One region of the Ectobacillus soli genome, then DNA from elsewhere that is predicted to be linked to it. Evidence: riboswitches for the same ligand, from Rfam matches in the RefSeq annotation. Region 1 holds a riboswitch; the other holds the start of a gene.
What was found. Region 1 has a riboswitch for S-adenosylmethionine ahead of ACAN53_RS07695 (YezD family protein). Riboswitches for the same ligand answer to the same signal wherever they lie in the genome.
Positions count from the first base shown of each region.

Region 2: it holds a riboswitch for S-adenosylmethionine, as region 1 does, so the genes downstream of both, ACAN53_RS09835 (aliphatic sulfonate ABC transporter substrate-binding protein) here and ACAN53_RS07695 (YezD family protein) in region 1, are expected to answer to the same signal.

Region 1 is NZ_JBGJZM010000001.1:1,459,871-1,475,990, reverse strand. It holds gene lysA (diaminopimelate decarboxylase) at 1-915, shown strand, start outside; gene ACAN53_RS07700 (cysteine hydrolase family protein) at 1,067-1,660, shown strand; SAM riboswitch class I at 1,694-1,798, shown strand; gene ACAN53_RS07695 (YezD family protein) at 1,898-2,023, shown strand; gene ACAN53_RS07690 (phosphoadenylyl-sulfate reductase) at 2,149-2,850, shown strand; gene ACAN53_RS07685 (inorganic phosphate transporter) at 2,866-3,927, shown strand; gene sat (sulfate adenylyltransferase) at 3,924-5,072, shown strand; gene cysC (adenylyl-sulfate kinase) at 5,085-5,687, shown strand; gene ACAN53_RS07670 (nitrite/sulfite reductase) at 5,733-7,349, shown strand; gene ACAN53_RS07665 (DUF3906 family protein) at 7,354-7,566, shown strand; gene cobA (uroporphyrinogen-III C-methyltransferase) at 7,583-8,353, shown strand; gene ACAN53_RS07655 (sirohydrochlorin chelatase) at 8,353-9,111, shown strand; gene ACAN53_RS07650 (NAD(P)-binding protein) at 9,080-9,700, shown strand; gene ACAN53_RS07645 (murein hydrolase activator EnvC family protein) at 9,719-10,960, opposite strand; partial or broken gene ACAN53_RS07640 (S66 family peptidase) at 11,385-12,361, shown strand; gene ACAN53_RS07635 (cation:dicarboxylate symporter family transporter) at 12,603-13,868, shown strand; gene ACAN53_RS07630 (lmo0954 family membrane protein) at 14,038-14,382, shown strand; gene ACAN53_RS07625 (PspA/IM30 family protein) at 14,404-15,042, shown strand; gene liaF (cell wall-active antibiotics response protein LiaF) at 15,136-15,867, shown strand; gene ACAN53_RS07615 (sensor histidine kinase) at 15,860-16,120, shown strand, end outside.
Region 2 is NZ_JBGJZM010000001.1:1,906,693-1,922,812, forward strand. It holds gene ACAN53_RS09755 (urease accessory protein UreF) at 1-235, opposite strand, end outside; gene ureE (urease accessory protein UreE) at 228-674, opposite strand; gene ureC (urease subunit alpha) at 684-2,393, opposite strand; gene ACAN53_RS09770 (urease subunit beta) at 2,390-2,713, opposite strand; gene ACAN53_RS09775 (urease subunit gamma) at 2,726-3,028, opposite strand; gene ACAN53_RS09780 (DMT family transporter) at 3,369-4,259, opposite strand; gene ACAN53_RS09785 (response regulator transcription factor) at 4,388-5,080, shown strand; gene ACAN53_RS09790 (sensor histidine kinase) at 5,067-6,443, shown strand; gene ACAN53_RS09795 (DUF2202 domain-containing protein) at 6,518-7,192, shown strand; gene ACAN53_RS09800 (undecaprenyl-diphosphate phosphatase) at 7,296-8,105, opposite strand; gene ACAN53_RS09805 (LysR family transcriptional regulator) at 8,255-9,133, opposite strand; gene ACAN53_RS09810 (CidA/LrgA family protein) at 9,265-9,624, shown strand; gene ACAN53_RS09815 (LrgB family protein) at 9,624-10,301, shown strand; gene ACAN53_RS09820 (MazG nucleotide pyrophosphohydrolase domain-containing protein) at 10,313-10,621, opposite strand; gene ACAN53_RS09825 (ABC transporter ATP-binding protein) at 11,141-11,860, opposite strand; gene ACAN53_RS09830 (ABC transporter permease) at 11,885-12,700, opposite strand; gene ACAN53_RS09835 (aliphatic sulfonate ABC transporter substrate-binding protein) at 12,716-13,687, opposite strand; SAM riboswitch class I at 13,777-13,888, opposite strand; gene ACAN53_RS09840 (hypothetical protein) at 13,970-14,155, opposite strand; gene ACAN53_RS09845 (response regulator aspartate phosphatase) at 14,188-15,261, opposite strand; gene ACAN53_RS09850 (hypothetical protein) at 15,518-16,120, shown strand, end outside.

The DNA of each region.
Region 1 (16,120 bases):
CATGACATTGCTAAGGAATCAGGAAAAATTGTTAATATCTTATTGCGCGTAACTCCAGGTGTGGAAGCTCATACCCATGAATATATTACAACCGGTCAGGATGATTCAAAGTTTGGTTTTGGTATTTCAAGTGGGCAGGCACTTCAAGCTATGAAAATTGCTGTACGAAAGCCTTTTTACCGTGTGCAAGGTGTTCATTCCCATATTGGTTCACAAATTTTTGAAACAGACGGATTTGTTCGTGCCATTGAAATTTTAAGTACCTTTCTAGAGTTAGTACGTGTGGAAACAGGAGAGACGATGCCCATCTTAAATTTAGGTGGTGGTTTTGGTATTCGGTATACGAAGGAAGATACTCCTCTTCCCGTTTCCACGTATGTAAAAGAGATGACAGATACTGTTCGTGAGCAGTTTACAAGTCGAAACTATCCTATACCAGAAATTTGGATTGAACCAGGCCGTAGTATCGTCGGAGATGCTGGAACGACCTTATATACAATTGGATCGATAAAAGATATACCAGGAATTCGCAAGTATGTTGCTGTGGATGGTGGCATGACTGATAACATCCGTCCTGCTCTGTATCAAGCATCCTATGAGGCAATGCTTGCCAATCGTGCAAAGGAACAACCAGAAGAAAAAGTATCCATTGCAGGAAAATGCTGTGAGAGTGGAGACATGCTCATTTGGGATATTGACTTGCCAAAAGTAGCATCTATGGATGTATTAGCTGTATCATGCACAGGAGCATACGGATACTCCATGGCAAGCAATTATAATCGTATTCCTAGACCTGCAGTTGTATTTGTTAAAGATGGAAAATCAAAAATTGTGGTCGAACGAGAAAGTTATGCTGACCTTGTGAAGAATGATCGTATGAACATGAATAATTTTGTCTCACAACCAATCGTGTAACACCAATTCATAAACGGTGTGTAGGCAGTAAAAAATGCGAGTAGAAAAACGTCCAATCAAGTCGTTTCTTCTATCTCGCTTTTTTATGTAGCATTTTTTTGCATAAGGTCTCATATAATGAAGAGCACGATTCCTGACGAGGAGAGTTTATATGAGAAATACGGCATTGTTTGTTATGGATGTGCAGCCTCCTTATTTAAATGCTGTTACACCAATTGAATACACAGATATGCCTGCTATGCTACGCACAATTAATGAAGCAATTGATAAAGCGAATCATCATAATATAGTAGTTGTTTATGTGGTAACCCAGAATAGTGGGGGCGATTGGTGGAAGAAATGGCGATATTATATGGATGCAACGGAAGGTAGAATAATGCTCGATCCTCGTTTGAAAATTATAAATGATATGGTATTTACAAAAAGACGAAGTAGTGCCTTTTCTAATGATAGGCTCGCTGTTTTTATAAGGGAATGTAAGATTCATCACATAATTGTGGTAGGCCTTTTGGCGGAAACGACTATTAGTAGTACTGCACTTCAGGCTAAGAAAAAGGGGTTTCATGTAACTATTGTGGAAGATGCCATTGCTGGAACAGATGCGGATAAGAAACAAAGTGTGTGTACCTATTTGGCTGGGGAAGGAATTATTGTTCGTAAGCTATGTCATGTATTTAGTATGGAATCAAGCCTTTCTTATGAAAAAAATGATACCACATTAAACAAATTGAAAAAATATGATTGAAAATATTTGGAATTGTGTTACTATTATAAAAAATACTTATCCAGAGTGGTGGAGGGAACTGGCCCGATGAAACCCGGCAACCTGCTATAGGCAAGGTGCTACTTCCAGCAAAATGGAATCCATTTTGAAAGATAAGGTAAAATTGTTACCTCAACAGTCTTTTCGAAATGGAAAAGATTTTTTGTTTTTTAGAAGGGAAAATAGAGGGGGTTGACTGTTGTGGTAGCAGAAGAACAGTTGAGGCTATTGACTGAAACCATTAAGACAATGTTAGGTGACATGAAATATGGATCTATTACACTCGTTGTCCAAGATGGGAAAGTAATTCAACTAGAGAGAAACGAGAAAGTACGGTTAAAATAACATACATTCGCTGACTAGAAAAACTAGAGGCGGTCTTACCTTTTATTAGGATAAGACTGCCTTTTTTATTTGGCTTTTATTCTGTATGTAAGTTACGTATTTTCAACAGTAAAGGAGAATAGACAATGATAACGTATGAAACATGGGATGATTCAGGGGTTTCTTTTTCAGACAATGATGAAACAAAGGGAGCTCTTTCTGTAGTGCACTGGGCGTATGAGCAATATGGAGAAGATATCGTGTACGCCTGTAGTTTCGGAATCGAAGGAATTGTACTCATTGATTTCATTCAGCAAGTAAAGCCAGATGCAAAGATTGTTTTCTTGGATACGAATCTTCATTTTAAAGAAACGTATGAAACGATTGCGAAAATAAAAGAGCGTTTCCCGTTACTAAAAATTGAAATGAAGACCCCGAAGCTAAGTGTAGAAGAACAGGAAGAAAAATACGGCGCTGCATTATGGGAGCGTGATCCAAACGCGTGCTGTGGAATGAGGAAAATAGAACCACTTCGCGAGGCCCTGTCACAAGGTAAGGCTTGGATTTCTGGATTACGAAGAGAGCAATCCGCAACGCGGCAGCATGTTCAATTTATTAATCAAGATCATAAGTTCCATTCTATTAAAATATGTCCTCTTATTCATTGGACAAATAAGGAAATATGGCGATATGTGTACAATCATAATTTACCGTACAACCCATTGCATGATCATGGATATCCAAGCATTGGCTGTGAAAAGTGTACTCGTCCTGTCCAGGATGGAGGAGATTCAAGAGATGGGCGCTGGGCTGGAAAATCAAAAACGGAATGTGGTCTTCATCAATAGAGGAGATGAGTAGGTATGATCACAATCGCGTTTTGTATCGCATTTATGTTTGCTTTAAATATAGGAGCGAGCGGGGCAGCAGCATCTATGGGAGTGGCTTATGCATCCGGTGCCATTAAAAGCAAGTATGTTGCACTATTGGTGTGTGCAATTGCTATTATTGGAGGATCTATTTTAGGTGGACAAATGGTTGTAAGGACAATCAGCTCCGGTATTATTCCGGAGAACTTGTTCACTGTAGAAGTTGTTGTAGTAACGCTTCTAGCTGCCACCGTTACGTTATTTCTTGCAAATGTTCTCGGCATCCCACTGTCAACGAGTGAAATTACAGTGGGCTCGGTAGTAGGCGTAGGTATTGCATACAAGGTTTTATACGTAGGAAAGGTACTATTTATAGTATCACTTTGGTTTGTGACTCCCGTAGTAGCATTTACGATTACATATATGGCTGGCAAGTTTATTCATCGCTTTCATACCAAGTATCCGTATTTGGAATCAGGAAAATGGAAGCCATTGTTTACGGTACTTGTGATTGTAGCAGGATTTTTTGAAGCGTACTCAGCGGGAATGAAAAACGTAGCGAATGCGATTGCACCTATAGTCGGTGCACATTTGCTGCCTATGTCTTCCGCTTCGCTACTAGGTGGTCTTGTTGTTGCAGCAGGAGCATTCTTATTAGGAACGAGAGTACTAGAGACGAATGGAAAGAAAATTACATCTGTTTCTTTAACGGAAGGAATAACGATTTCTTCAACAAGCTCATGCATAGTCATGATTGCGGCGTTTTTTGGTATTCCATTGCCTATTGCCCAAATTACGTCATCCGCTATTATCGGCATGGGAGTATCGCAAGGTGTAGATGTGTTTCGTAAGAAGATCGTTTCACAAATGCTGAAGATGTGGATTGTAGCTCCATTTTTATCCATGCTACTCGCGTACTCTATCATAAAGCTGCTAGTCCAAAAGGATTTATACACAACTTTTATTGTAATTGTAGGTGTGCTCGCAACATTGGGAGTTGCAAGCTTATGGAAACATACGAAGCAAAAAAATAAAATTGGAGGAATAATCAGATGAGTCAAATCGCACCGCACGGAGGATTATTAATCAATCGTATTTATGAAAACTACAATGTATCACATATACAAAAGGAAATTTCACTAGATGGCATAGCGCTTAGTGATTTAGAATTAATCGCCACAGGCGCGTATAGCCCGCTCACTGGCTTTTTAACAGAAAGTGATTATAACTCTGTCGTCGAGACGATGCGCTTAGCAGATGGAACGGTATGGAGTATTCCTATTACGCTTCCCGTAACAGCAGAAAATGCAGATAAGTTGCAAGTTGGTGAAGAAGTAAAGCTAGTGAAGGACAGGGTTACGTACGGAGTCATAACTGTAGAAGATATTTACACTCCCGATAAGCAAAAAGAAGCAGAGTTTGTTTTTCAAACAGCGGATGAAGACCATCCGGGTGTAAAAAAAATGAAGCATCGCCCTTCAGTCTATGTAGGAGGATCTATCATTCTTGTAAAACGGGTACCAAAGGATTCATTTGCAACCTATCGTTTAGATCCAATTGAAACACGTCAAAAGTTTCAAGAACTTGGCTGGAAAACGGTAGTGGGCTTTCAAACACGTAATCCAGTACATCGTGCACATGAATACATTCAAAAGGCAGCACTCGAAATCGTAGATGGATTGTTTTTAAATCCGTTAGTAGGCGAAACAAAATCTGATGATATCCCTGCAGATGTTCGGATGGAAAGCTATGAAGTGCTTTTGAAAAACTATTATCCAAAGTCCCATGTATTTCTAGCTGTTTTTCCAGCAGCGATGCGATACGCGGGTCCTCGTGAAGCGATTTTTCATGCGATTGTACGCAAAAACTTCGGCTGTACGCACTTTATCGTCGGACGCGACCATGCAGGGGTAGGAAACTATTACGGCACATATGATGCGCAATTGATTTTTTCCAATTTCACAGAAGAGGAACTCGACATTACTCCTCTCTTTTTTGAGCACAGCTTTTACTGCAGAAAATGTGAAGGAATGACATCATCGAAAACGTGTCCGCACGGATCGGAAGATCATATCATTTTATCAGGAACAAAGGTACGTGCCATGCTCCGAAATGGTGAATTACCACCAAGTACATTTAGTCGAAAAGAAGTCGTAGAAGTTCTGATTCGCGGAATGCAGCGTGAAGAAGTTATAAAGTAGAGGAGGAAGAACATGAATAATTTAACTTGGCATCAAGCGTCCGTAACAAAGGAAGAGCGTCGTACACAAAATAATCATGGAAGCTTCGTTCTTTGGTTTACAGGATTGTCAGCTTCCGGTAAATCAACGATTGCAAATGCTCTGGCAAGACGTTTATTTGAAAGTAATGTTCATAACTATGTGTTGGACGGGGATAACATTCGTCACGGGCTTAACAAAGATTTAAGTTTCTCTGAAGACGATCGAAAGGAAAATATTCGCCGCATTGGGGAAGTATCTAAATTGTTTGTTGATAGTGGAACAATTGTGATAACTGCTTTTATTTCACCATTTCGTGAAGATAGAAATCTTGTGCGGACGCTTCTATCCGACGATGAATTTATAGAGGTATTTGTGCATTGTCCCCTGCAAGAGTGTGAAAAGCGTGATCCAAAAGGATTGTATGAGAAAGCAAGAAATGGAGAAGTGAAGCATTTTACAGGAATTGATTCGCCGTATGAAGAACCGTTGCAGCCAGAAATTACGATTCATACGCATGAGTTTAGTGTTGAAGAATGTGTGGATCAATTAATTCACTACTTACAAAAGAGAAAATTGCTACTCATTGGAAAATAGTAGGATATAGATATACTTGCATCTATAATTAGGAGGAAAAAAAGAATGTCGTATGAAAAGGTATGGGCGAATCGTCCGAATTTACATGCATCAGAGATAAAAAAATTGGAAAAGGACGGCTTAGCAATATTTAATGATGTTCCCTTTTACGCAGAAAACGGTTTTGGTTCGATCCCTAGAGAGGAATGGGATTCATTTAAATTTGCAGGATTGTACTTACAGCGTCCAAAAGAAGCGGGATACTTTATGATGCGCGTGAATATTCCATCTGGTATTTTAACAAACGGGCAGGTTGAAACTATTGCAGGGATTGCACGTGATTATGGACGGAATGTCATTGACATTACGGTTCGTCAGGCCGTTCAATTTCACTGGCTCCGAATAGAAGAGATTCCTGATATTTTTAATCGTCTAGAGCATGTTGGGTTATCGAGTGCTGGGGCATGCGGAGATATTACGAGAAATATTGTAGGGAATCCGTTAGCAGGAATCGATAAAGATGAATTATTTGATACAACGGAAATTGTAAAAGATATATACAATTTTTTTCAACGTAATGAAGAATTTTCGAATTTACCGCGTAAGTACAAGCTGTCGATTAGTTCCAATCTTTACAATGCTTCAAATGCGGAACTGAACTGTGCATCATTTATTCCTGCAACGAAGGAAATAAACGGAGAGTACGTGGTTGGTTTTAATGTGAAAGTGGGCGGAGGTTTATCGGCACGTCCGTATTTAGCAGAGCAGTTAGATATATTCGTTCGTCCTGAGCAAGTGAAGAATGTGACCATTGCAATTACAACGATCTTTCGTGATAACGGATATCGTGAGAAGCGTCACCATGCACGTCTCAAGTTTTTAGTAGCAGATTGGGGAGTAGACAAATTTAGAGATAAGCTATTTGAGCTTACAGGACCCCTGCCTACGAAAGGAGAAGATGCGTCAAAAGGTTGGAAGGCCGGCTATTTTTACGGAATTCATGAGCAAAAACAGGAGGGAGTATTTTACGCAGGATTTCACGTGCCAGTGGGACGCTTGCATGCAAATGAACTATTTGAAATCGCAAGAATTGCAAGAGAGTACGGAAATGGCGATATTCGTACGTGTAATTCCCAAAACTTTATTATACCAAACGTACCAAGGGAGAAGGTAGAAGAGTTATCGCAGCAGTCTCTATTCGAGAGTATTACGACAAACCCACAATCTTTTATCGGATACGCTGTTTCTTGCACAGGAATGGAATACTGCAATTTGGCATTAGTTGAGACAAAGGCACGCCTTCGAGGTGTTGCGACATATTTAGATGAGCATTTAACAATTGATGTACCAGTTCGTATTCATATGGTAGGCTGCCCTAACTCGTGCGGGCAACGACAAATTGCTGATATCGGTTTGCAAGGCGTGAAATTAAAAAGTGATAAAGGAATGGTCGAAGCGTTTGAACTGTACGTTGGAGGAACGCTTTTAAACGGTGGAAAATTCAATGAAAAGCTAAAGGGAAAAGTTAACGCAGATGCATTGCAGGATGTACTGCTCTCATTTCTTACGTTCTTTAAAGATGAAAAGTTACTAAGTGAAACCTTTTATGAATTCGTCGGTCGTGTTGGGATTGAGGAGTTACAAAACCACTTTACTCAAATTTTGGCAGAAGTGTTGGTGTAACGAATTGGAACTATATCGTTTTGAAGTAACAACAGAAGCAGAAGTTATCCCAGTTGTCATTGTCGCTGATAGTGAAGAGAAAGCATTCCGCGCGGTAGAAATTGAACTAGAAAAGTATTTTTTGCGGTTACCAAGTATTCGTGACATTACACTATACGAAAAGAAACGAATTCAAAGTAGCACAGGATTTGTTCTATACGAAACAGAAAGTTTGTAAAGGAGAGGTCTGCCTTATGGGGAAGGTGTATCTTGTTGGAGCGGGACCGGGTGATCCGGATTTGATTACGGTTAAAGGATTGGCATGTATTCAGGAGGCGGATGTTATTTTGTATGACAGGCTCGTGAATCCGCTTATGTTACAGCATGCAAAGCCTAAGTGTGATTTGATTTATTGTGGAAAATTGCCAAATAACCATACGATGCAGCAGGAAACGATAAATGCTTGTCTCGTCAAGCATGCAAAGAATGGAAAATTGGTAACGCGCCTAAAGGGCGGAGATCCATTTGTCTTTGGAAGAGGTGCGGAAGAAGCCGAGGTACTTGCAAAAAACGGAATTGCCTTTGAAATCGTTCCAGGTATTACTTCGGGAATTGCAGCGCCCGCCTATGCTGGTATTCCTGTTACCCATCGCGATATGGGTTCAAGCTTTGCAATTGTGACGGGACATCGCCGAAGTGGGAAGGAAGAGGAGACAAAATGGGAAAACTTGGCAAAAGGAATTGACACACTTGCCGTTTATATGGGAGTAAGTAATCTTCCCTATATATGTAATCAATTGATTGCACATGGTAAGGATGAGAACACACCGGTAGCCCTCGTTGAATGGGGGACAACAAACGATCAACGGACGATTACAGGGACGCTCGGAACGATTGTCACCATATTGCAAAAACAAGCGGTGCAAAATCCGAGTATGATCATTATTGGTGAAGTTGTGCGTCTTCGTGAGAAAATACAGTGGTTTATGCAAGCTTCACCGAACTATGTAAGCGAGGCATTATAATGCAAGCGGTTCTCTATATATGCCATGGCAGTCGTGTGAAGGAAGCAGCTAAAGAGGCAAAGTTATTTATCGAACAATGCATGAAGGTGGTGGACGTGCCTCTTCAAGAAATTTGCTTTCTTGAGTTGGAGGAGCCGTCCATAGCAGAAGGCTTTGCAAGGTGTATTGAAAAGGGAGCGACGAAAATCGCCGTCGTCCCTGTCCTGCTGCTAGCTGGAGGACATGCAAAACAGGATATTCCAAATGAACTATATGCGCTGCAACACAAATACAAAGAGGTCGCAGTTTCTTACGGAAGACCTCTCGGCGTGCATGAGCATATCCCGTCTATTTTACTGGAACGAATCGGTAAGGAACGGATTGAGCCATGTGCTAGAGTCCTGATTGTTGGAAGAGGTAGCAGTGATCCTGACGTCTTGCGAGACATGCAACGCATTACATCCTTAATGGAGAATGCCTATCCATTCCAGAAGGTGGATTTTTGCTTTTTAGCCGCAGCTAAGCCTAGTTTTCAAGAAGGCTTGCAGCAAGCACTTTCATCTCATCTTAATCAACTATTCGTCGTTCCATATTTGTTGTTTACAGGTAGACTTATGCAGAAAATGGAATGTACAATTAAGCAGTTACATAGAAAAAATGTTGTGCTATGCCCTTGCCTAGGTTATCATCCTAAGTTAGTAGAGTTGCTAAAGCAACGTACGGAAGAAACGATTAGAGGTGAGGTTCTTGTATCCCATTACAATATGTATGAAGGATAAGAAGGTTAGCGTCATTGGGGGCGGAAAGGTAGCTTATTTTAAAATAAAGTCGCTCTTAAAAGAGGGAGCTACTATTACCGTTATTAGTCCAAAGCTTGACAATAACATTACACTGCTTGTAGAGAAAAACGAAGTGCAGTGGCTGCAAAAGGAATACGAGCGGTGTGATGTTGCGTCATCCTTTTTACTTATTGCGGCGACAAATGATAAACTTGTAAACGAAAGGGTAGCCGAAGAAGCTGATCAGAATCAGCTCGTGAATGTTGTAACGGATCCTGAACGCGGAAATTGTCATTTTCCTGCAGCTGTCCATAGGGGGAAATTAATATTGGCAGTTTCATCAGGCGGGGCAAGTCCAAAACTAACCAAGAAAGTACGAGATCATCTAGCAACCATATATGATGAATCTTATGAAAATTATGTGGATTTCTTATATGATTGTCGTTTGAAAATCAAACAATACGATGATAAAGAGAAAAGACGTCAACTGCTAGAGGAAGTATTAGAAGATATGTACCGAATCGATGCAACTAAACGGAAACAATTTTATGAGAAACTAACGGAATATGTAGAAAAAAAGGGTGACTGATATGTCACCCTTTCTTTGTTATTGTATATAAGGCATGGGATCGACGGCATTACTTTTTGCGTAGTTCCATTCACCAATATGTAGTTCAAAGTGAAGATGCTGTCCTGTAGATTCACCTGTACTTCCCATAATGCCAAGTTGTTGTCCTTGTTTGACAACTTGTCCTTCCGAAACCATTCGATTTTGCATATGTGCATAGACCGTCGTATATGTTTTTCCATTTATGCTATGTGCGAGAAAAACGACATTTCCATAGCTACTAGATAAATAGGATTGAATAACTACACCATCAGCGGCAGCAACAATAGGAATTGTGCCACTACCAGCAATATCCACTCCGTAATGCATAGCGCCCCAGCGTCCACCAAATCCAGATGTAAAGGCACCAGCAGCAGGCTTAATAAAGCCGCCAGTGTTAGATGGCTGACTATAGTTTGAACCGCTAGAACTACTTGTAGATCCTGTAGTTGGTGTGGAGGTAGCTGTCTTAGCAGCTGCAACTTTAGCATTTTCTAGAGCAATTGCTTGCTGCAGTGCTGACTTTTGAGATTCTAGTAGTTTTTGTGCTTCCTCGGTGCTCATAATATCTTGTGTTGTTTGCTTTAATTTGTCACTCATCGCATTCATAACAGTTTGTTGCTGCTGCTTGTTTGAATCAAGGTCTTGCTGTTTTTGTTTTAATGTTAACTCATAGTTCTTTAATTCATTCTGTTTTGTTTCAATAGCAGTTTTCTCATTTTTAACTTCCTGTTGATCGCGATCCTGTGCTTTGAGAATGTCATTATCAGAATTTAAGATAAGTGTTACAGAATATAAGTTTTCGATTAAATCAGCAAGATTTCCAGAGTTTGCAACGACTTCTGTTATTAAAGTGGTACGAGGCTGCTCTTGAACAGATTGCAAGCGTTTTTTAATTAATTCCTGTCGCTTTGCGATTTGTTGTTCTAAAGCTGCAATACGACTTTGTTTTTCTTTAATTTGATTTTGGGTTTGCGAAATTTCACCGTTTGTTGCCTTTAATTGTTGTTCATTTGTACTAGCAGCTGCTTGTAAGTCATCCAGCTTCTTTTGCAAAGAAGAAATATCTGTTTCGATTTGTGATTTTTGTTGCTGTTTGTTTTGCAAATCTTGTTGTTTACTAGATAGCTGTGAATCAATGCTGTTTAACTGGTTTTGATTCGATTCTGCGTATGTGAAGCTAGGGAATACAACGAGAGTCCCGGCTGTTAGTAAACTCAGAATCGTATTCTTTCTATTCATGAATGACAGTCTCCTTTCTTTACCTTATTCATTTTACATGTAAAAAAAAGAGAATCTATTATTTTAAGAAAGTGTAATAATATTTTAATAATTGCTTAGTAAAAAAAGAGTTAATTATAGAAATATAGGTAAATAATGGGGTTTTTGATTATAAAAATATAAAAATGAATTTGATAATACATTTATAATAATGATACTTATATAATTAAATGTGCCATCCATTTTTTCTGTGTATGTAATTAAATAATTGAATAAAATGGCATTTTTTGTTATGGTAAATTTGGTAAAAAGGGAAAAAGGTAAATTTAGCAAAAATGAAAAGAATACCCATTGATTGTCTATGAATAAATATCTAATTTTTTAGAATATTTATTATATTTTTAAAATATAATAAATTCACTTTGCTAATAGGAGAAATATAGCTATGATACCTATAAAATTGACACGTGGAGACGAAATTCGTATTGTTGCTCCTTCTACTAGTTTAGCTGTAGTAGCAGAAGAACAACGTGATCTCGCAACAACGGTTTTAAATGAAATGGGGTTCTATGTAACGTTCTCTAAACATGCATTAGAATGCGATGATTTTCTTTCCTCTTCCTACAAGCGAGAATAGAAGATTTGCATGAGGCGTTCCGTGATCCGCACGTTAAAGGAATCTTAACGACGCTTGGAGGGTTTAATGTAAATCAATTACTACAGTATTTGGATTATGATTTGATTCGTAATCATCCGAAAGTCCTTTGCGGCTATTCAGACATTACTGCGCTGTGCAATGCAATTTATCAAAAAACAGGACTTGTGACCTATTCTGGACCTCATTTTTCAACTTTTGCAATGAAGCAGGGTTTTTCCTATACGAAGAATTACTTTCAAGCATGTCTAATGGATGATAGCTCGATTATCGTCGAGCCTTCGCAAGAGTGGAGCGATGATGCTTGGTATCTCAACCAAGAAACGCGCTGCTTTTTGCCAAATGAGGGCCCTGTTGTGATTCAGGAGGGCAGTAGCGAGGGACGAATTGTAGGCGGGAATCTTTGTACGTTGAACTTACTACAAGGAACAGAATATATGCCAGATTTACATAATACTATATTATTTATTGAAGATGATGATTTAGTAGATGCTCGCATATTTGATCGTGATTTGCAGTCGCTTCTACAGATAAATGGAGCGAATGGTATTCAAGGCGTTCTAATCGGTCGTTTTCAGAAGAAATCAAACTTGACAATGAAACTTCTTCAACAAATCGTTATGACGAAAAAAGAACTTCATCATCTTCCGGTGCTTGCAAATGTGAATTTTGGACATACTTCTCCGATTATTACATTCCCAATAGGTGGTTTAATCAAAGTAATTACTGACCAGGGTATGGCGCAGATTGAAATTATTGTACATTAAGGAACCTAGAAAAAGAGGTATCTTCTTTTTCTAGGTTCCTTATATTGAAAGAAATAAAAATATACAAAAAAGAGAATTTTAAATGAATATAACAATAAAGTTATTGTCAGAAAGTAAATTTTTTATTATGATGTATTCTTAAGGGTAAAAATATTAAATCGTCTAGAAATATATAAAAATACTAGAAAATTCAATATATTTATCCAAAGTTAATAGATTATTCCTTGAGGGGGGAGTCAGTATGAGAAAAATTGGGTTAGCTTGGCAAATTTTAATTGGTCTCATCTTAGGTATTGTTGTAGGTGCCATCTTTTATGGTAACGCAAATCTAGTCACTTACTTAAAGCCGATTGGCGATGTATTTATTCGTCTCATTAAGATGATTGTTGTACCAATTGTTGTATCTAGTCTTGTTGTAGGGGTAGCAGGTGTAGGTGATATTAAAAAGCTTGGAAAATTAGGTGGGAAAACCATTCTTTATTTCGAAGTTGTTACAACATTTGCGATTGTGTTAGGATTGCTTTTTGCAAATTTATTTCAACCCGGTGTTGGAGTAAATATGAAAAGCTTACAAAAGACCGATATTGCTTCTTATGTAACTACAGCTCATCAAGTAGGTACACATTCAATGGCCGACACATTTGTTAATATTGTTCCTACCAATATTATCGATTCATTGGCTAAGGGCGATATGCTCGCTATTATTTTCTTTTCTGTTATGTTCGGTCTCGGTGTTGCTGCTATTGGAGAAAAAGGGCTTCCGGTTCTTCGCTTCTTTAAAGGTACTGCAGAAGCTATGTTTTACGTTACAAATCAAGTAATGAAATTTGCTCCGTTTGGTGTATTTGCTCTAATTGGGGTTACGGTTTCGAAATTCGGCATAGTCTCACTTATTCCGTTAGGTAAACTTGTACTAGTTGTCTACGGGGCAATGTTCTTTTTTATAATAGTAGTATTTGGAATTATTGCAAAGATATTTGGAATTAATATTTTCCAATTTTTTAGAATTTTAAAAGATGAAATTATTCTTGCTTACTCAACAGCAAGTTCAGAAACTGTTTTACCAAAAATTATGGAAAAAATGGAGAAATTCGGTTGTCCTAAAGCGATCGTATCATTCGTTATTCCAACTGGTTATTCATTTAACTTGGATGGATCTACATTGTATCAAGCAATTGCAGCTCTCTTTTTGGCGCAAATGTACGGCATCAATTTGCCGATTTCCCAACAAATTACGCTTCTTCTCGTGTTGATGGTAACATCTAAAGGGATTGCTGGTGTTCCAGGCGTATCGTTCGTTGTATTGCTAGCGACACTTGGTTCTGTAGGTATTCCATTAGAAGGATTGGCATTTATCGCAGGTATTGACCGTCTTCTTGATATGGCTCGTACGGTCGTAAACGTGATTGGAAACTCTTTGGCAGCTGTTATTATGTCCAAATGGGAAAAACAGTATGATGACAAAGTAGCAACCAAGTATTTAGAAGAAATCAAGCATGCATCTTAATAGCTAGATAGCTAACAAGGGCCTCACGCATAGCGTGAGGCCTTTTTTGCGTTATAGTCCTAGCACTCCTCAGTCTAAAGTCTGATATAAAAACCATCCCTCAGCCAGTTATGGTGAAACATCATTCTCGGTAAGATAAAGATATCAAAACGAAGGGAGGCTGAGTGTAGTGAAAAATATTCTATTCTTTATAGGAGCTGGCTTATTAACGTTGGTGGCTTTAGGAAGTGTTGGACATATTGTTTTTCTTGGTTTAGGAATTGCTCTGTTATATTGGAGCTTTCGTTCATTTTTAAAAGCAGACTCTGTACTAAGCAAGATTGGATGGAGCTTACTTGGAGTTGTTTCGTTTATGTTGATATTCGGTAATGTACCAGGACTAGTAGGAATTGGCGCTGTGCTGCTTCTGTTTCTGTTGTATCGTAAGTGGAAAACGAACAAAAAGCAGGAAAAAGAGTATCATTCGTACCATCATTTTGATGAAGAATGGGACAAGATCATGGCAAGAAAATAAATTGTGGAGAGGAAGATTGTAATGAAACGTTCTATATTTTCAAGGGTAAGAGATGTTGTGTTAGCGGATGTGCACCAATTATTAGATGAGCAAGAAAAGAAAAATCCGATTGCTCTTTTAAATCAATATGTACGAGATGGAGAAGGAGAGGTTCGAAAAATCGAGAAATTAATCGAACGTCAACATGTCTTAAAAACCAACTTCTTTAAAGAGCTGGAAGACGTGCGGTATATGGAGAAAAAACGTAGTCATCAAGCTGTCATTGCAGGAGAAGCAGGAGAAAAGGAACTTGAGGATCGTGCTCATAAAGAAGCGGATTACTACAAACAGCAAGGTGACCGATTAGCGACCTTGTACGATACATCTATTGAACAAATTGACTCATTACAGCAACGATTACGAGAAATGAAGAATAAGCTAAAGGAAATGCATACGAAGCGTATGGAACTAATGGCGCGTGAAAATGTCGCGCATGCAAATCGTCGTATGAATGATACACTTACGAAAATTTCTGACAACAGTCCATTTTTACGGTTCGAAGAAATTGAACAGTACATTTCAAATCTAGAACAGCGAATAAATGAAGATTACAAACGAGATACGTTTGATGCAAAGATTGCAAAGCTAGAGAAAGAGAGAAGTGCATCACTAGGGAAATAGGGTACATGGAACATACGTCATATGATATAGTAAAAAGGAGAAGGTATTGGGAGTCCATACCTTTTCTTCACTATGTAAAAGAGGAGGAGGAGCATGAAAAAACCATATTCAAAAACGCAAATAATCGGAATTTTTACGATTATTTTTGCAATAGGTATGTTAATAGACATTATATTTCATCGTTTTCAGCCAGCAGGTCTTATTATTTCAATCGTTCTCCTCATCCTCGGGCGGCATTTTCGAAAAAAAGGACATCGTATTCGTGGGAATGTATTGCTTGTTCTTGGTGCGTTTTCTTTGATTAGTACTATTTTTTCTTCTACAGCATTTCAAATGCTGTTTGTCGGTTTATTAGTTTTAGTGGGCTATCACCTGTATACAAGTAGGAAACATCCGTCATCTATTCAAGTAGAATTGAAAGATGATATTCAGAGAGAACGGATCATACGGCATGAGCCATTTTTAAAAAGTATGCTGATTGGGAATTATCGAATGATGAATCATACCTTCGAGTTACATGACATTAATATTCGTTACGGGCTAGGGGACATTGTGATTGATCTCACTACTGCAATGATTCCCGAGGGAGAAACCGTGATTATCATACATGGTCTTGTTGGTAATATAAGTTTATATATACCTTACGATTTAGAGTTATCTGTGCACCATTCAGTAGTGGTTGGAAACATGTTCATACTAGGAGAAGAGGAAAAGGGATTTAATCAAAGTTTGATTCTTAGAACAGATGGATATCTGCTTGCAACGAGAAAAATTAAAATTATTTCTTCACTTATTGTAGGAGATACAGAGGTGAGATATGCATAAGCAGCGTAGCATTTCCTCTATATATTTTAACTATTCGTTAATGCTAAGCTTTACTGTTTCTCTCCTTGCAACGGTTGTATATACGTGGAAAAGTGGTCAAACTATGTATCATTTTCTCTTTGAACAAAAGGTCGCAACAATTCCAGTCGTATTATTTGTAGTAGGAAGCAGTTGTTTGTTTGGAATCGCAATTGGCTATGCAATTAGCCAATTTATGAAGCGACGTGTTCATGAACTTTCAGTTTCCTTAATG
Region 2 (16,120 bases), 450 kb from region 1:
GCTCCCAAAGTTTTTCCACCTGCTTATTTTGCACGCATTCATAAGCAATTCGACACGCAAGACCATCGGTATAGGCGATTTGCGTTCGCATATACGCTTCTAATAAATGCGAAAACGTCTCAGCGTCGTAAACCTTCTGCTCATAGATGTACGTCTCTAACCCAAAGGAATGAGAAAACGCACCTGAGGGAAAATTACTATCGCAAATTTGCAGCAAGGACAACAGCTTAGTCATGATGATGTCCGATATGCCGAAACGGTTTCATTACCGTTCTATTTTCTCTTGTAAACGGAACGCCAAGCTGCTTTAGTAGCTCCTCAACCAAATAATCGTACTGAACGAGCATGTCCGCTCCTTCAAACTGGGCAGGGAGGTGACGATTGCCAAGTTGATGCGCGATTTCGCCCATTTGCTGCATAGAGCTAGGCGAAATAACAAGTAGATCATCTGCAAGCACGCTAACGACAATCATATTTGCATCGTCCATGTATAAAATATCACCATCCTGCAAATCGACTGGCTCCTTTAGCCGAATTCCGATATCATGGCCGTGATCGGTCGTTACGCGAAGAATTCGTTTCACGAGCTCGTCACTTCGCAAATAGACGCGCTCGGTATGATTTGGCCGCGAAGTTATTGTTGCTACATTACCAATTATATGTTCAATGATCATCGTCTCACCTCAAAATAAGAAATAGCGCTGCGCCATCGGCAGTACGCTGGCAGGCTCACAAGTCATAAGCTCTCCGTTTACTTTTACTTCATATGTTTGCGGATCTACCTCAATTTCAGGTGTTTCGCCGTTATACTTCATATCTTTCTTTTGCAGCGAACGTACGTTACTAACGACACCAATTTTTTTCTGCAAGCCAAGCTTTTCGTGGACACCGTTATCAAACGCAGCCTTCGACAAGAACGTAAGCGACGTTTTATACTTTGCCTTTCCAAAGCTTGCAAACATCGGCCGGTATAGCGCTGGCTGCGGCGTTGGGATGCTCGCATTTGGATCACCCATCACACTATGAGCAATCATCCCGCCCTTTAAAATAAGATCCGGCTTTACCCCGAAAAAGGCTGGGTCCCACACGACAAGATCGGCAAATTTTCCGACTTCCACCGAGCCGATATAGTTCGAAATGCCATGTGTAATCGCTGGGTTAATTGTATATTTTGCAATGTATCGTTTCACTCGAACGTTATCGCCTTGCGCCCCTTCCTCTGGCAAAGCACCGCGTTGCTTTTTCATTTTATCTGCCGTTTGCCACGTGCGAATAATGACTTCGCCGACACGCCCCATCGCCTGCGAGTCCGAGCTAATCATACTAAATACGCCTAAATCATGGAGAATATCCTCTGCCGCGATCGTTTCCTTTCGAATACGTGAATCTGCAAACGATATATCCTCCGGCACAGAAGGATCCAAATGATGACAGACCATTAGCATATCGAGATGTTCATCGAGTGTATTAACCGTATACGGACGTGTTGGATTCGTAGAGGACGGTAAAATATTTGGATAGCTTGCCGCTTTAATGATATCCGGTGCATGCCCGCCCCCGGCTCCTTCCGTATGATACGTATGAATGACGCGGCCATCGATAGCAGCTAGTGTATCCTCGACAAATCCGCCTTCATTTAGCGTATCGGTATGGACGGCGACCTGTACATCATACATATCTGCAACGCGCAGAGCATGATCGATGGCCGATGCCGTTGTGCCCCAGTCTTCATGCAATTTTAATCCGATTGCACCTGCCTCGACCTGCTCGGCAAGCGCATCAATGGAGGATGCATTTCCTTTCCCTAAAAAGCCAAGATTCATCGGGAATTCCTCTGCCGCCTCTAACATGCGGTGTATATTCCATTCACCCGGCGTACACGTCGTCGCATTCGTTCCCGTAGCAGGTCCCGTTCCGCCGCCGATCATCGTCGTCACACCGGAAGCGAGCGCTGTTTCAATTTGCTGCGGCGCGATAAAATGAATGTGGGAATCGATGCCACCAGCGGTTACAATCATTCCTTCTGCTGCAATAATTTCCGTAGCCGCCCCGATCGTCATCGTCACCCCGTCCATTAGTAACGGATTTCCCGCCTTACCAATCGCCGCTATGTTTCCGTCTTTTACACCAATATCTGCCTTATAAATACCGCTATAATCAACGATAATTGCATTCGTCAACACCAAATCCATCGATTCTTCGCGGGTAGCAAGCGGATGCTGGCCCATCCCGTCACGAATGACCTTACCGCCGCCAAACTTCACTTCATCACCGTAAATGGTATAGTCCTTCTCAATTTCAATAAACAACTCCGTATCAGCAAGGCGGACACAATCGCCTTTCGTCGGCCCAAACATATCAGCATATTGCCCCCGAGACATATGAAACGTCATTTTTCTGCCCCCTTATCAAGCGGACCATCCACTTTATTATGTAAACCATATACGCGGCGCTCGCCGGAAAACGGCACAAGCTGAATTTCCTTCGCATCACCTGGTTCAAAGCGCACAGCAGTACCAGCTGGAATGTCAAGATGCATCCCAAATGCAGCGCTGCGTGTAAATTCGAGCGCATCATTCACCTCAAAAAAATGAAAATGCGAACCTACCTGAACCGGACGATCTCCGCGGTTCAATACAGACAGCGTTATACTCGGTTTGTCTTCGTTACACACAATCGGCGTTTTTTGCAAGCGATATTCTCCTGGTATCATCGTACGCTCCTCCTATCTAATCGGATCGTGAACCGTTACAAGCTTTGTTCCATCCGGAAAGGTTGCCTCAACCTGGATATCTGGAATCATTTCCGGAATTCCTTCCATAACATCTTCTCTAGATAAAATCGTCGCACCAAATTGCATCAGCTCCGTCACACTTTTCCCGTCACGCGCTCCCTCGACAATTTCATATGTAATAAGTGCAATCGCCTCCGGATAATTAAGCTTCAGCCCACGCTGCATACGGCGCCGCGCCAAATCCGCAGCTACTACAACGAGTAATTTTTCCTGTTCCCGAGTTGTTAAACGCACGTCCATGCCCCCTTTTCGAATCCTATACATATTTCTTATTGCCTTCACACGGTTTTGTATTTAGGATGTTCCAAACTTTACATATTTTGAATAATTCTTGCAAATTAGTTTATATGTAATGTTTTCTTACATTATCTGTTACTTTTATTATAAGGGATTTTGTTTGATTTACAATGCTATTTTTTGAGAAGGGAAGGAGATTGGTTAGGGGCAAATTTGGAGTTTTCGTTCCAGCCGTGGCGATTTTTCCTCCGATACGAGCGCGATTTCTTATATTAAATAATCTCATAAAAAAAAAGCCAGCACGCCGCTACGGCATACTAGCTTTCTCCTCTCTCCCTTACGCAGCTTTTTTCACGACAGCTGCGTTCTTTTTACTCGTCATATATACCCCGCCGAATACGAGCAGACCCCCAATGATTTGGATCATCGTAATCGGTTGTCCTAAAAATGTACTTATAATTGCAGTAAAAACCGTGATTAAATTTAAATAGATTCCCGCACGGCTTGCCCCGATTTGTCCAACCGCAATATTCCAGAAGACAAACGAACCGACTGACGGAAAAAGTCCAATGTACAAAATCCCAATCAGGGCTCGTTCACTATGCGGCACATGTACACCCGTTGCAAGTACGAACGGTAATATAAGAAGAAGACCGAGAAAGACAGAAACGGCTGTTGCCGAAATCGGCGGTACTCCTTTTAACTTTCTTCCTAACAGCGAGTACACCGTCCAAATTAAAATAACAAATAGCATAATCAAATCGCCGACATTATAATGAATTGTAAATATCTGCTGGAGCTGTCCTTTTGTTAAAATTAACAACACACCAAACAAGGAGAGAAAGAGACCGAAAATATTTTTCCCAGCTAGTTTTTCTCCTAAAAATAAAAAAGAAAACAAGACAATTAACGCCGGATTTAATGAATTAATAAGGGCTGCATTTAAAGAAGTCGTATACTGAAGCGCTATGTATAAGAAAAAATTATACCCGATAATACCGAGCGCCGCCATTGGTAATAGGAGCTTCCACTTCTTCCACACGCTCTTCCAGTCTGGATGTTCGATAAAATGAGCAATTGGAAATAATAAAACAACCGCAATCATCCAGCGAGAAAATGTAATTTGGAGCGGAGACAGTTCAGCTACTACATATTTTCCGAATACATAATTGCCGGCCCAAAGTAAATTTGCTAAAACGAGAAAGAGAACAACAACGGACTTTTTCATATAAAACCACCTTCTATATTACAATACACTTATCTTCCATAGTACTACCGTTTTAAGTAGAAAGAAATGACTACTTTTTTCTTTCGTATCATGATTTACTAGAAACAGAGAAGAAAGGGGTGAAAGCAATGACAACGATTTGCATAATAGAAGATGATTCTTCTTTACGAGAATTATTAACGATGATGCTAAATAAAGAAGGATATGAAGTTGTATCATTTCCAGATGGATCACAGGTTGTAGAATATTGCTTAAGTATTGTGCCGGATCTTGTTATTTTAGATTGGATGTTACCAGTAAAAGATGGTATGACCATTTTAAAAGAGATTCGAAAAACATCCGATATGCCAGTGCTCGTTTTAACTGCAAAAGATACAGAACAAGATCAGTTAACCGGGTTTTTATACGGTGCAGATGACTATGTGACGAAACCATTTAGCTCACAAACCCTTTTGGCAAGAGTACGTGCCATTCTACGAAGAACTAGTCATCAAAAGATAAAGGACACAGAAGAAGAAACCATCATCCAAGGTGCACATTTTTTTATTCAAGTAGATGCCCATACAGTTTTTATTTATAACGAGGCTGTTAAAGATTTAACACCAAAGGAATTTGAACTCCTCGTTTTCTTTGCAAAGCGGCCCAATCATGTATTTTCAAGAGAGCAGCTGCTCGAACAAATATGGGGATACGATTTCTACGGGGATGTAAGAACGGTTGATGCGCACATCAAACGATTACGTAGAAAAATGGGGAATGTTGCGAGCAATTGGATTCAAACAGTATGGGGAGTGGGGTATAAATTTGATGAAACCACATAAAAGAACGATTCGTTTTTTTCATAAATTACTGGCCAATCACTTGCTCGTACTACTCCTTTGTTTTCTATCGCTCTTTCTGGCAACGAAGTGGTTTATTCCTTCTTTCTTGTATGATTTAAAAAGCAAAGAACTTATTCGTGTAGGGACTTTTTTAGTTAAAAATCCAGCTTCTATTTCCGAACAGATGGCGCCGCCAAGTGATACATCCTATCATGTAAAACGGATTACTGAATCGACCGAATACCCCGGCGGGTTCCAATTAACAAAGGAAAATTGGGATTCACTTAATTCCAATACCGTTCTTACCTTTAAGCATATACGTTTGCATCAACAAGACTCTGTAACGATTGTCATTCTACCGATTAAGAACCACGAGGCATTGATGTTGGTTTCCCCGATTACCGATACAGAAGAGGCAATTAACAAGGTTGAATCGGTATTATGGATGATTGGCGGAATTGCATTACTCGTTTCCATTTTACTTAGTATTTTCTTATCTAAACACATCGAGCAACGCCTCATGCAAATGCAGCACTTAACAAGGCAAATAGCGAATGGGAATTATAGCAACCGTCTTCCTGTTCAAGGTCATGATGAGCTTGCGGATTTATCAATGGATTTAAATAAAATGGCGGCAACATTAGAAGAAACGGAGCGCGAAATCAAACGAATGATGAACGTGCAATCCCAGTTTCTAGCTGATGTGTCACATGAACTAAAAACACCCTTAACAACAATGCGGGGCTTCTTAGAGATTCTTCGGACAAAAGAATGTTCTGACGAAGAAGAACAGCGAACACTGTTCCTACTTGAACAAGAAACAATTCGTCTCATTCGCCTTGTCCTTAGTGTAATGGACTTAGAAAGATTGCGAAGCGGAGAAACGCACTTACATTTACATGTCCATGCTCTTAAACCTGTACTTTCCGCTGTTACCGAACAAATGTCGATCCTTGCCGAAGAAAAAGAACTCGAACTCATATTAGTTCCATTTGACGATGTAGCTCTTGAAATGGAAGAAGATCGGTTTCGTCAAATTTTTATCAATCTAATCCGAAATGCAATCCAGTTTACAAACGAAGGAACCATTACCATACAGATTACCCAGCATACAAAGGATGTAGCAATATCGGTACAAGATACGGGCATTGGATTTGATGTAGATCAGCAACAAGATATTTTTGAACGTTTTTATAAAATTGAGCCTTCTAGACAAAAAACAGAAGGAGAAATGGGTCTGGGTCTAGCACTTGTAAAACAACTTGTACTCGCACATCATGGTCATATTGAAGTCACAAGCGAAGTCGGAAAAGGGTCTACTTTCACCGTCATTCTTCCTCTTTCTACAACTCAAATAGGCTAATTTCTTTCTTACCTTCGTCATAGTTTCGTCATACTTCCTTGTTATTCTATACACAAGGAAGGAGATGAAAGACGATGAAAACAAAGAAAATCATCGGAATGAGTATTATTACACTTAGTCTACTGGCAGGAGGCGTTTATGGAAGCACCCAAATGAATAAAACAGAGGCTGCAGAAGCAACTGCTCTAGTTGGAAGTAAAGCGGCATTGGAAGATTCCTCTATCACTGTCAACGAGGCCTTACAATATGCAATGCAAGATGAAAAATTAGCTGCAACTGAATACGAAGCCATTATAGCGAAATATGGTTCCCAAACAATCTATGAAAATATTCACAAGGCAGAGCTCCATCATATCGACTTACTTAAACCACTTTTGGAAAAATACGGGGTTACATTAGAGGACAGTGATTACAGTAAACTGATTACCCTACCAGATCAATTACAAGATTCTTATGCAGTAAATGTACAAGCTGAAAAAGACAATATTGCGATGTACAATAAATTTATTAATGATCCCTCTATTCCTAGTGATGTAAAAGATGTATTCCAGAAGCTATCCTTTGCATCTTCTCACCACCAACAAGCATTTGAAAATGCCGTAGCTGGAAAAACAATGACTCCTGGTGTAAATGGAAAGCAGCATCAAATGAATGGAACTTGTAACGCAGAACAAGGTATGGGTAACGGAAATGGTGCAGGACAAGGTAAAGGAATGGGTCTCGGTAATGGATACCGTAATCAACAATAGAAACTTGCAACAGCCCAATCGAAGGAAACTCCCCTACGAATGGGCTGTTGTATGTAACAAAAAAAGAACTGTAGAAACAGTTCTTTTTAAAGTTGAACGTATATTAGAATAATTGGCTCACCAATACAATAATACCTACTCCCCAACAATAATAGGCGAACGGACGCATTGCGTTGATCTCTTTCGTTTTAAACCAGTTCATTAAAATCCAAACGCTGATAAAAGCAAAAATACCAGATGCTAAACCACCTAGGAGAGACATTTGCATCAAATTTCCTGCGTGGGATTTTAGAAGTTTTGGAACTTCAACAATGACTGCCCCTAAAATAATCGGAGTTGCCAAAATCATCGAAAAGCGGGCCGATGCTTCTTGCTTTAATCCCATCCAAAATCCAGCGGTCATACTAGAACCAGAACGAGAAAATCCTGGAATAAGAGCCAAGGATTGAAATAGACCAATAATTAGAGCCTGTTTCCCATTTAAATCCTCAATTTCTTTGTTACCCTTAAAACGTGCTCTTTCTCCAAAGAATAGGAAGAAACCGTTAATAATTAAAAAGATAGAAGCGCTCGTTACATTGCTGAAGATATTGCGGAGTGGCTTCTCTAGAACAATACCAATTGCCGCTGCTGGCAACGTTGCAACAATAACTAAGAGTAATAATTTTTTGCTACCAGTGAAAATAGATTTTATTATTTCAAACCAGTCTTTCCAAAAGTAAATAAATAATGCAACAGCTGTACCAAGATGAAGCATTACAACATAGGGAAGAAAATTTTCCTTCAAAAATTGCGGATCTAAATTCCAATGAAATACATACGGTGTTAATACCCCATGAGCTACACTACTAATCGGAAATAATTCTGATATTCCTTGAATAATAGCGAAAACCAATGTTTGTAAGATTGTCATGTACTTGTCCAGCCCTTCATTATTCACAATATATTATTAAATGCAAAAGACGTTTTTAGTATAGCATAATATTTATTGTTGTATTTGCATAAATATTACCTTACGTTTTTTGGTTTTTAACAATTATGAAGATATGAAAACTAAGCCATCTACTTCATCAATCGTAGTACCTCTATAAAATTTTCCGTTTCCTTTGACATTCTTTCCTTTTCATAGGAAATCGCCATTTTGACGGTTTGTGTCAAATCTTCAATTTTCCGATACACAACTTCCTTTAATGTGAAATTTTGCAGGGAAGCAGGAACGATAGCAAGACCGACACCTGCAGCCACTAACCCAATCACGGTATGGTATTCCGTCGTCTCTTGTTTAATACTTGGATTAAATCCAACATGGTGACACATCGATACAATTTCATCATAGAATTCTGGCCAAATTGGACGAGAAAGAAGAATAAAGGAATCATTTCGTAGTTGTGACAGGGTAATTCGTTTCTCTTGAGCAAGTGGATGATGAATCGATAAGGCAAGTATGCAGGGTGCCTCGTGGATTACCTCTGTTGTTAAAATATCGCTCTCAATAGGCGGCCGTAGAAATCCAATGTCTAATTTACGATTGTGTAGTTCCTCGATTTGCTCAGGTGTTGAAAGTTCTCTCAGCTTGATTTCAACATTCGGATATTGATTGCGATATGTTCGAATAAGAGGCGGGAGAAAGTCATACGTAGCAGCACCCACAAATCCAATGGTAATCGTACCAATTTCGCCTCGTGCAGCCCGTTTTGTTAATGAAATCGCAGCATCTAATTGTTCGAATACCCCTTTTACTCCCTCTAAAAACACCTTACCTGCATCAGTAAGTTCTACAACCCGTTTTGTCCGCCGAAATAATACTTCCCCTAATTCCTCCTCAAGTTGCTGAATTTGTTGGCTGAGAGGAGGTTGCGTCATCTGCAGCCGTTTCGCCGCTCTTCCAAAATGAAGCTCCTCTGCTACCGCTATAAAATAATGCAATTGACGTAACTCCATTTATTTCCACCTTCTATTAATATGTTTTCCATATTAATCTTACCTAATATATATATTAGACACAATATAAAATCCACATTACAGTATATGTATAGTATTTTTCTTATTAAAAGATAAAGGAAGAGATCCCCTTGAGATTATTCACAATTGGCTTACAAATTCTTTTTCTATACGTATTCGTATTTATAGGTAACACCATCGTTGCCTTTACTCACTTGCCTATTCCGGGAAGTATAATCGGTATGCTTCTATTATTCATCTGCTTTCGTTTTAAAATGATTCCGATACAATGGGTAGCATCTGGTTCAAACTTATTGATTAAAGAACTACTCTTATTCTTTATTCCATCAGCTGTAGCAATCATACGTTATCGTGACATTCTTATGACAAATGGAATGGGAATTTCGGCTATCCTCATACTGAGTACACTAATGGTTATTGTATTTACTGGTATCTTTGCAGAAAAAATGGGGGGACGAAAAGAAGCATGATGATTCAAATATTCTTTCTAGGATTAACTGTATTTACATATCTATTTTCGAAAAAAGTATATCAAACCTATAAATGGACGCTATTAACACCGATGTTAATCACGCCAATTCTATTGATTGCTGTGTTACTACTATTTCATATTCCCTATGATCATTACGCACAAGGAGCGACGTGGTTATCAAAATTACTAGAACCAGCTGTCGTAGCATTTGCGTACCCGTTGTATCTATACCGGAACACATTAAAAAAATATGCAGTTCCGATCGTGCTAAATGTATTGGCAGGCTCGGTTATTTCGATTATTGTTTCAATGCTCTTAGCAAAAGTATTTCATTTAAATTTAGCCATGTCCGATAGCATCGTACCGCATATCGTAACGACACCGATCGCCATGCAAATTAGTTCGATGGCTGGAGGAACAAAGGACTTAACTGCTCTCTTTGTCGTGTTAACCGCCATCATCGGAATTATTTCAGGTCCATCCATCATACGAATTCTTCGCATCCGAACAGCGGTAGCGAAAGGCATTGTAATGGGTACAAGTGCCAATGGAACAGGAGCCTCCAGAGCATTTGAAATGGGACAACTAGAAGGAACAATTGCTACTATTTCCATGCTCTTAACCGCAACCTTTAACGTATTTCTCGTACCCCTACTCCTAGAGATCATGCCCTAATCTCTAGGTTTTTATTTTTTCTTTTTTTCCCGCTTGTATTGCTCCTTAAGCCGAAAGCATTCTTCCATATCAATATCATGCGCGTTCGCAATCGCTAATACATAATAGAGCACATCATACAATTCCTCTTCAATTGTGCCCTTAATCGTACCTGTTTCAGCCAATCGTCTATCTTTCCGAAGAACCTCCGAAAGCTCCCCTACTTCTTCGATTAACTTTTGAAAATAGATATTTTTTCGTTCTGGGTCTGCATCCTTCATTTTTATAAATTGCTGCAAATTATGTAGCGTAATATCTTGCCGAACAAATGTCTGTGCCATCTTTATTCTCCTTCAAGTGTTTTACTATCCTTAAGTAGGGTACATGGTTTTGGAGAAAATGAAAAGTGAAAAGTTGTAACAAAGACCCAAATTTAATGCCAGGAGGAAGTTTACCTGTGTTTAGACACTGATGGAGCTTGTTCGTTCATGATTGGGTGTTTCTGGTATTTTAGGAAATGGGTAGGATTCTTTTATTCCCGCTCAAGCCGGTTTTTCTGAGAGGCGGGCACGATTTCAGGACTTTTGTTACCGCTGTAGTCGATATTTCTGATGTACAGGCACAATTGACTCTCTTTTGTTACGGTCAACTCTCTTTTCTTTCGCTTTCGGGCTCAATCTTCCTCTTTTGTTACCGCCAGCTCTCTTTTTCCTCGCTTCTAGGCACGATTCCTCCCCTTTCAATATCGTTTTTTACTTTTCCCCATTTGCGGGCACGCAAATACGTTCCTCTTCCCCATTTTCTGCATGATCAAAACAGGTTTTTCAGCCAACAAAAAACTTCCACAAAAAACGTGGAAGTTATACAAGAGCATTTTCTTCAAAATGAAGCAATTGTAAAATATAATGCTTTAGATCGAGGTTTGCATCGCGCGTTCGCTTTTCCTTTACTTCTACAATGTCAACAAGTTCGCCCGGCTGTCCGCGAAGAATAACAATTTTATCACATAGATAGAGGGCTTCCTCGATATCATGTGTTACAAGAAGAATTGTCGCTTGGTCTGTTTCCCATATGTGACGGACTAGATTTTGCAATTGCATTTTCGTAAAAGCATCGAGTGCGCTGAACGGTTCGTCAAGAAGTAACAATTCAGGGCGAACAGAAAGGGCGCGGGCTATAGCAGTACGCTGCGCCATTCCTCCTGAAAGCTCTTTTGGATAGTGATTTTCAAATCCTTTTAGGCCAACGCGTTCCAATAATGCTAACGCCTCTTCCTTCTTGTTAGCCGACTTACTTGCAAAGGCCACGTTATCCAGGACCGATAACCAAGGCATGAGGCGAGGTTCTTGAAAGATAAAACTAAGATTGGTTTTTGTTTTTTCTATCGGTTTTCCGTTCCATAGAATATGACCGGACGTTAGCGGATCAAGACCTCCTATCGCTCGAAGAATCGTACTCTTTCCGCAGCCGCTCGTTCCAAGAAGACCGATTACCTCTCCTTTTCCTGCAAGAAACGAAACAGGCTGGAAGGCATGATTTCCGTTATCAAATTGTTTTTGTGCTTGTTGTATCGATAGCATAACATTACCTCCTATTTCTCATTTCTATTTGGCTATTCGATCTTGGTAAAAGAGTACTTTGGCCTCTAATGCTTTCAGCAAGGAATCCGATAGCTTCCCAAGAATGGCAAAAAGAACAATGCTCGATAAAATAATCTCGGGTGCATACGTATTTTGTCCGTTCACAAGAAGAAATCCTAATCCTTGGCTTGCTCCCATCAGTTCTGCTGCTACGACGAACATCCAGCCAAGTCCGAGTCCGCTACGAAGTCCAGTTAAATAACTTGGCATTGCTGCTGGTAAAATGATGCGATAGATTAGTTCAAACGTAGAAAAATGATATAGCTTCCCTACTTCTACTAGCTTTCGGTCCACATTTTGAATTCCACTTACGATATTTAAATACACGGGGAAGAATACCCCAACAGCAATTAAAACAACCTTTGACTCTTCGCTAATTCCCATCCAAAGGATAAATAGCGGTACCCATGCAAGGGAGGGAATCGAACGAAATGCTTGAATAATCGGGTCTAGGAGTGCCTCAACGGTGCGATTTAATCCTACTAAAGAGCCGAGAACTGTAGCAATGACAATACCAATCGCAAAGCCAGCGGCAATCCGCACTAACGTAAAGCCAATATGCCCCCATAGCGTGCCATCCTGTGCCATCGATCCAATTGTTGCTAGAATAGTAGATGGAGAAGGTAAGAGATGTGCAGAAATGATACCAAACCGACTTGCCCACTCCCAAATAACTAATAATAAAACAGGAAAAATCGTGCCAAGCAACCATTTGGAGCTATTGCCGGACGTCTTCGCCTTCTTTGCGGGAAGTGAAACGACAATTGTTTTTTCACTCATTTGTAATCCTCCTTTTTATTTCACTACTTCCTTCGCGAAAGAAGGCTGAATTAACTCATCAATTGTTTTTTTCGTATCCGTATTTGGCGGAATAATTTTTTCTTTAAGAAGAACAGTAGATGCTCCCTTTAAGGAATCCTTCACTGCATCATTCGGAATAGCATTTGAGAAATCACTGCGTTTTAATTCTAGTTTTGCAATTTCCGGGTCGAGCTTCGCTTCTTTTGCAAGAATTTGTGCTGTTTCTTCCGGATGCGCAAGTGCCCATTTTCTTGCATCTTCATAGGCTTCGAGTACAACTTTGACATAGGCTGGATATTGCTTTGCAAATTCACTTCGTACGTGAAGGAGACTGTACGTATTCCAATCAACTTGTCGTTTAAAGAGTGTTGCTTTTGATTCGAGTTCTACTTTGGCCATATGCGGATCCAAGCCGGCCCACGCATCAATTTGCTTAGTTTGAAGAGCAAGTGCACCGTCCGTATGCTGCAAGTTAATTAACTGAACATCCTTCGAAGACAAACCTGCTTCATCTAGTGCGCGCAGTAAGAAAATATGTGGATCTGTTCCGAATGTAGCGGCAACCTTCTTGCCCTTTAAATCTGCAACTGATTTTACGGATGAATCAGGTAGCGTAACGAGTGCGGTCCATTCTGGCTTCGACGCAACATAAACACTCTCAATCGGTGCTCCCTTTGCCTTCGCAATTAGTGCTGCACCTCCTGCAGCAGAACCAAAGTCCACACTGTTACTATTCAAAAATTCTAATGCCTTATTACTTCCTTGACTTAATACATATTTAACTGGAACTCCGTCTTTCGCTAATCGTTTTTCTAAGAAGCCTTGATCTTTAAGCACGAGACTTAGCGGAGAATAATACGCATAATCGATTCGAATTTCCTTTGGCTTTGCGGTAGCTGCGTTTGATTGGCAGCCCGTGATCAGTAGTGTGAATACAAGTAGAACAACTGCAATGATTTTCTTCATGTAACTTCCCCCTTGTTTTTGTCCCCATTTCCAAATAAAAAAGTCGACCTCATCTAGATAAGAGGTCGACTTTACATACCAGATCGTCCCTCTCATCTTTCAGAATAAGTATTCTGCTGGAATTAGCACCGTTTGAAGCTTTCGCATTCAATGGTTGCCGAGACATCTTAGGGCCAGTCCCTCCGTCTCTCTGGATAAGAGTGTTATATTTAATTATTATTAAACTTATAGGTTTTATTATATTTATAGTTCACAGAAATGTCAAAATATTTTTTTGCTTATTTAAATTAACTGAATAATGAAGATAAAAAGCACTAACAAAAAAGAGAGATTCACTCTCTCTTTTCCCTTCTCATGGTACCACGTTTCACCATGATCCTTTACCTGCATATGAAGCGCCGCTTTTATCGTTTGATTTGGAGATGTATCAGTGAGTCTGTTACCACCTGTTACGAGAAAAACGACCAATAGGCTGACACCTACTACCTATATCAAATTTTTTAAAGCAAAGCCTCTTTCTCATACGATTTTTTCTTTGCCTCATGACTTGTTAAGAAGTATGCACTTGCTTGTTCAAAAAAGCTGTGACGATGTAACGCTACGGCTACCATATCGCAATATTCTTCCACATACTTCCAAAGCCCTTCTTTTTTAAAGTAAAGGATAGCCTTACGTACCGCTTGCTCTAGTCTTTCGACTGGATATACGGTTACGACTGCTTTAAGAACGGAAAAATGATGCTTATATTCTTCATCACAAGATTTCATTCCTTCTGAAATTAAATCTTGTGCTTTACGATCCATGCCAAGCTTATTGTATTCTCTCGCAAGGAGAAACATTGTTTTCGGATTATCTTTTACTGCCTCTAGCAAATACGGGATAGCCAAATTAGATAGGCCTTGTTCAGCATATAAGAATCCTAGATTGTGACTTACTTTTAGAATGAGTTTCTTCTCATCTAACTTAAGTAATTGCTTTAACGAAGTAAGAAAATAAGTTTCTGCTTGGTCGAATTGCTTTAATAAAATGCAACTAAGACCCAGAACATTATCGCAAGAAGCTATATTTCGTTCATATCCGAAATTCTCTAAATAAAAGTAGCGTGCATTCGTGATATAACGAATCGAGTCTAGCGGTTGGTGTATATGATAATAAAACGTACCCACGCGGTAATAAAATTCTGCTTTTTCCGCTCCATCTGGAACGAAATCAAGTAAGACTTCCGCCTTTTGATAGTGAATACGTGCATCGCTATATTGACCGTTGTTCATCGCATAAATACCTTTAAACAAATGATAGTAATAAGTAAGGAAATCATCCATACTACTTTCATCTTTTTCAATATTTTGTACGGAGGAATCAGCATGTACCAAACTTTTTACGAGAATGCTATGACGGAAATCGAGAAGTGAATAATAGAGGAGTACGTTTTGATTTTCTTCCATATAAGAAAGCTTTATCTCAACTTCACGTTTATACTCCTCAGCCTTATTCACATGCTGCGAACGAATAGCTTGATACCATTCATTTAATAGATTTGTGATGTATGCGCTACTAATTACTTGAACTGACATCGCAATCTTCCTCCCTTATATTGTAAAGGTAGATTAATATTAGCAAATAAAAGATCATATGTATATTATTTTACTAAATATTTTTCTAAATAGTAACTTTTATTATTATAATAAAAGTTTTATACGTTATATTCTTTCATTTTGCATACTATTTAAGATTATTTTCAGGGATAGGATTCCTTTTCTTCCAACCTATTTCATGTTACGATAATAACAATTTTGTAGACCTGTGTTAGGTTAGATAAGGATGATTATAATGGGAACTTTTTTGATTACCCTACTCGTAACGAGTTTTATACAGCTTTGTTCCTGTGTTGGTGTAATTTTATTAATTGGGTTTGTGCTAGGTTTTTTTCAAGATTTGTCGCGCAGATATTGGACGTCTACATTTGGACGAACTGGCTTTCTACTTACTGCTTGGATTGGAACACCTATTCATGAACTTGGTCATGCAATGATGTGCCTTGTCTTTAGACATAAGATTGTAAGTGTACAGTGGTTTCCGACAAATACGCAAGGAGGACAGCTTGGCTTTGTCAGTCATACCTATAACCCGAACAGCTTATATCAAAGAATCGGGAACTTTTTCATTGGAGTTGCTCCTGTATTTAGCGGCATTGCGGCACTTGTCATTCTCATGTATTCCTTCGTTCCACAATCCTATCAATTGTTAATGAAGGATATATCAGCTATAAAAATGGATGGAAATTCCAGTGATGTTGCAAATCACATCTTTTCATCAGCTTTTGTATTATGGAAAAGTCTGTTTACAGTAACTAACTTCGCCCATCCTTCTTTTTTACTATTTCTATTTTTATCTGTTTGCATTTCTACTCATATCGCCCTAAGTCGTCCTGAT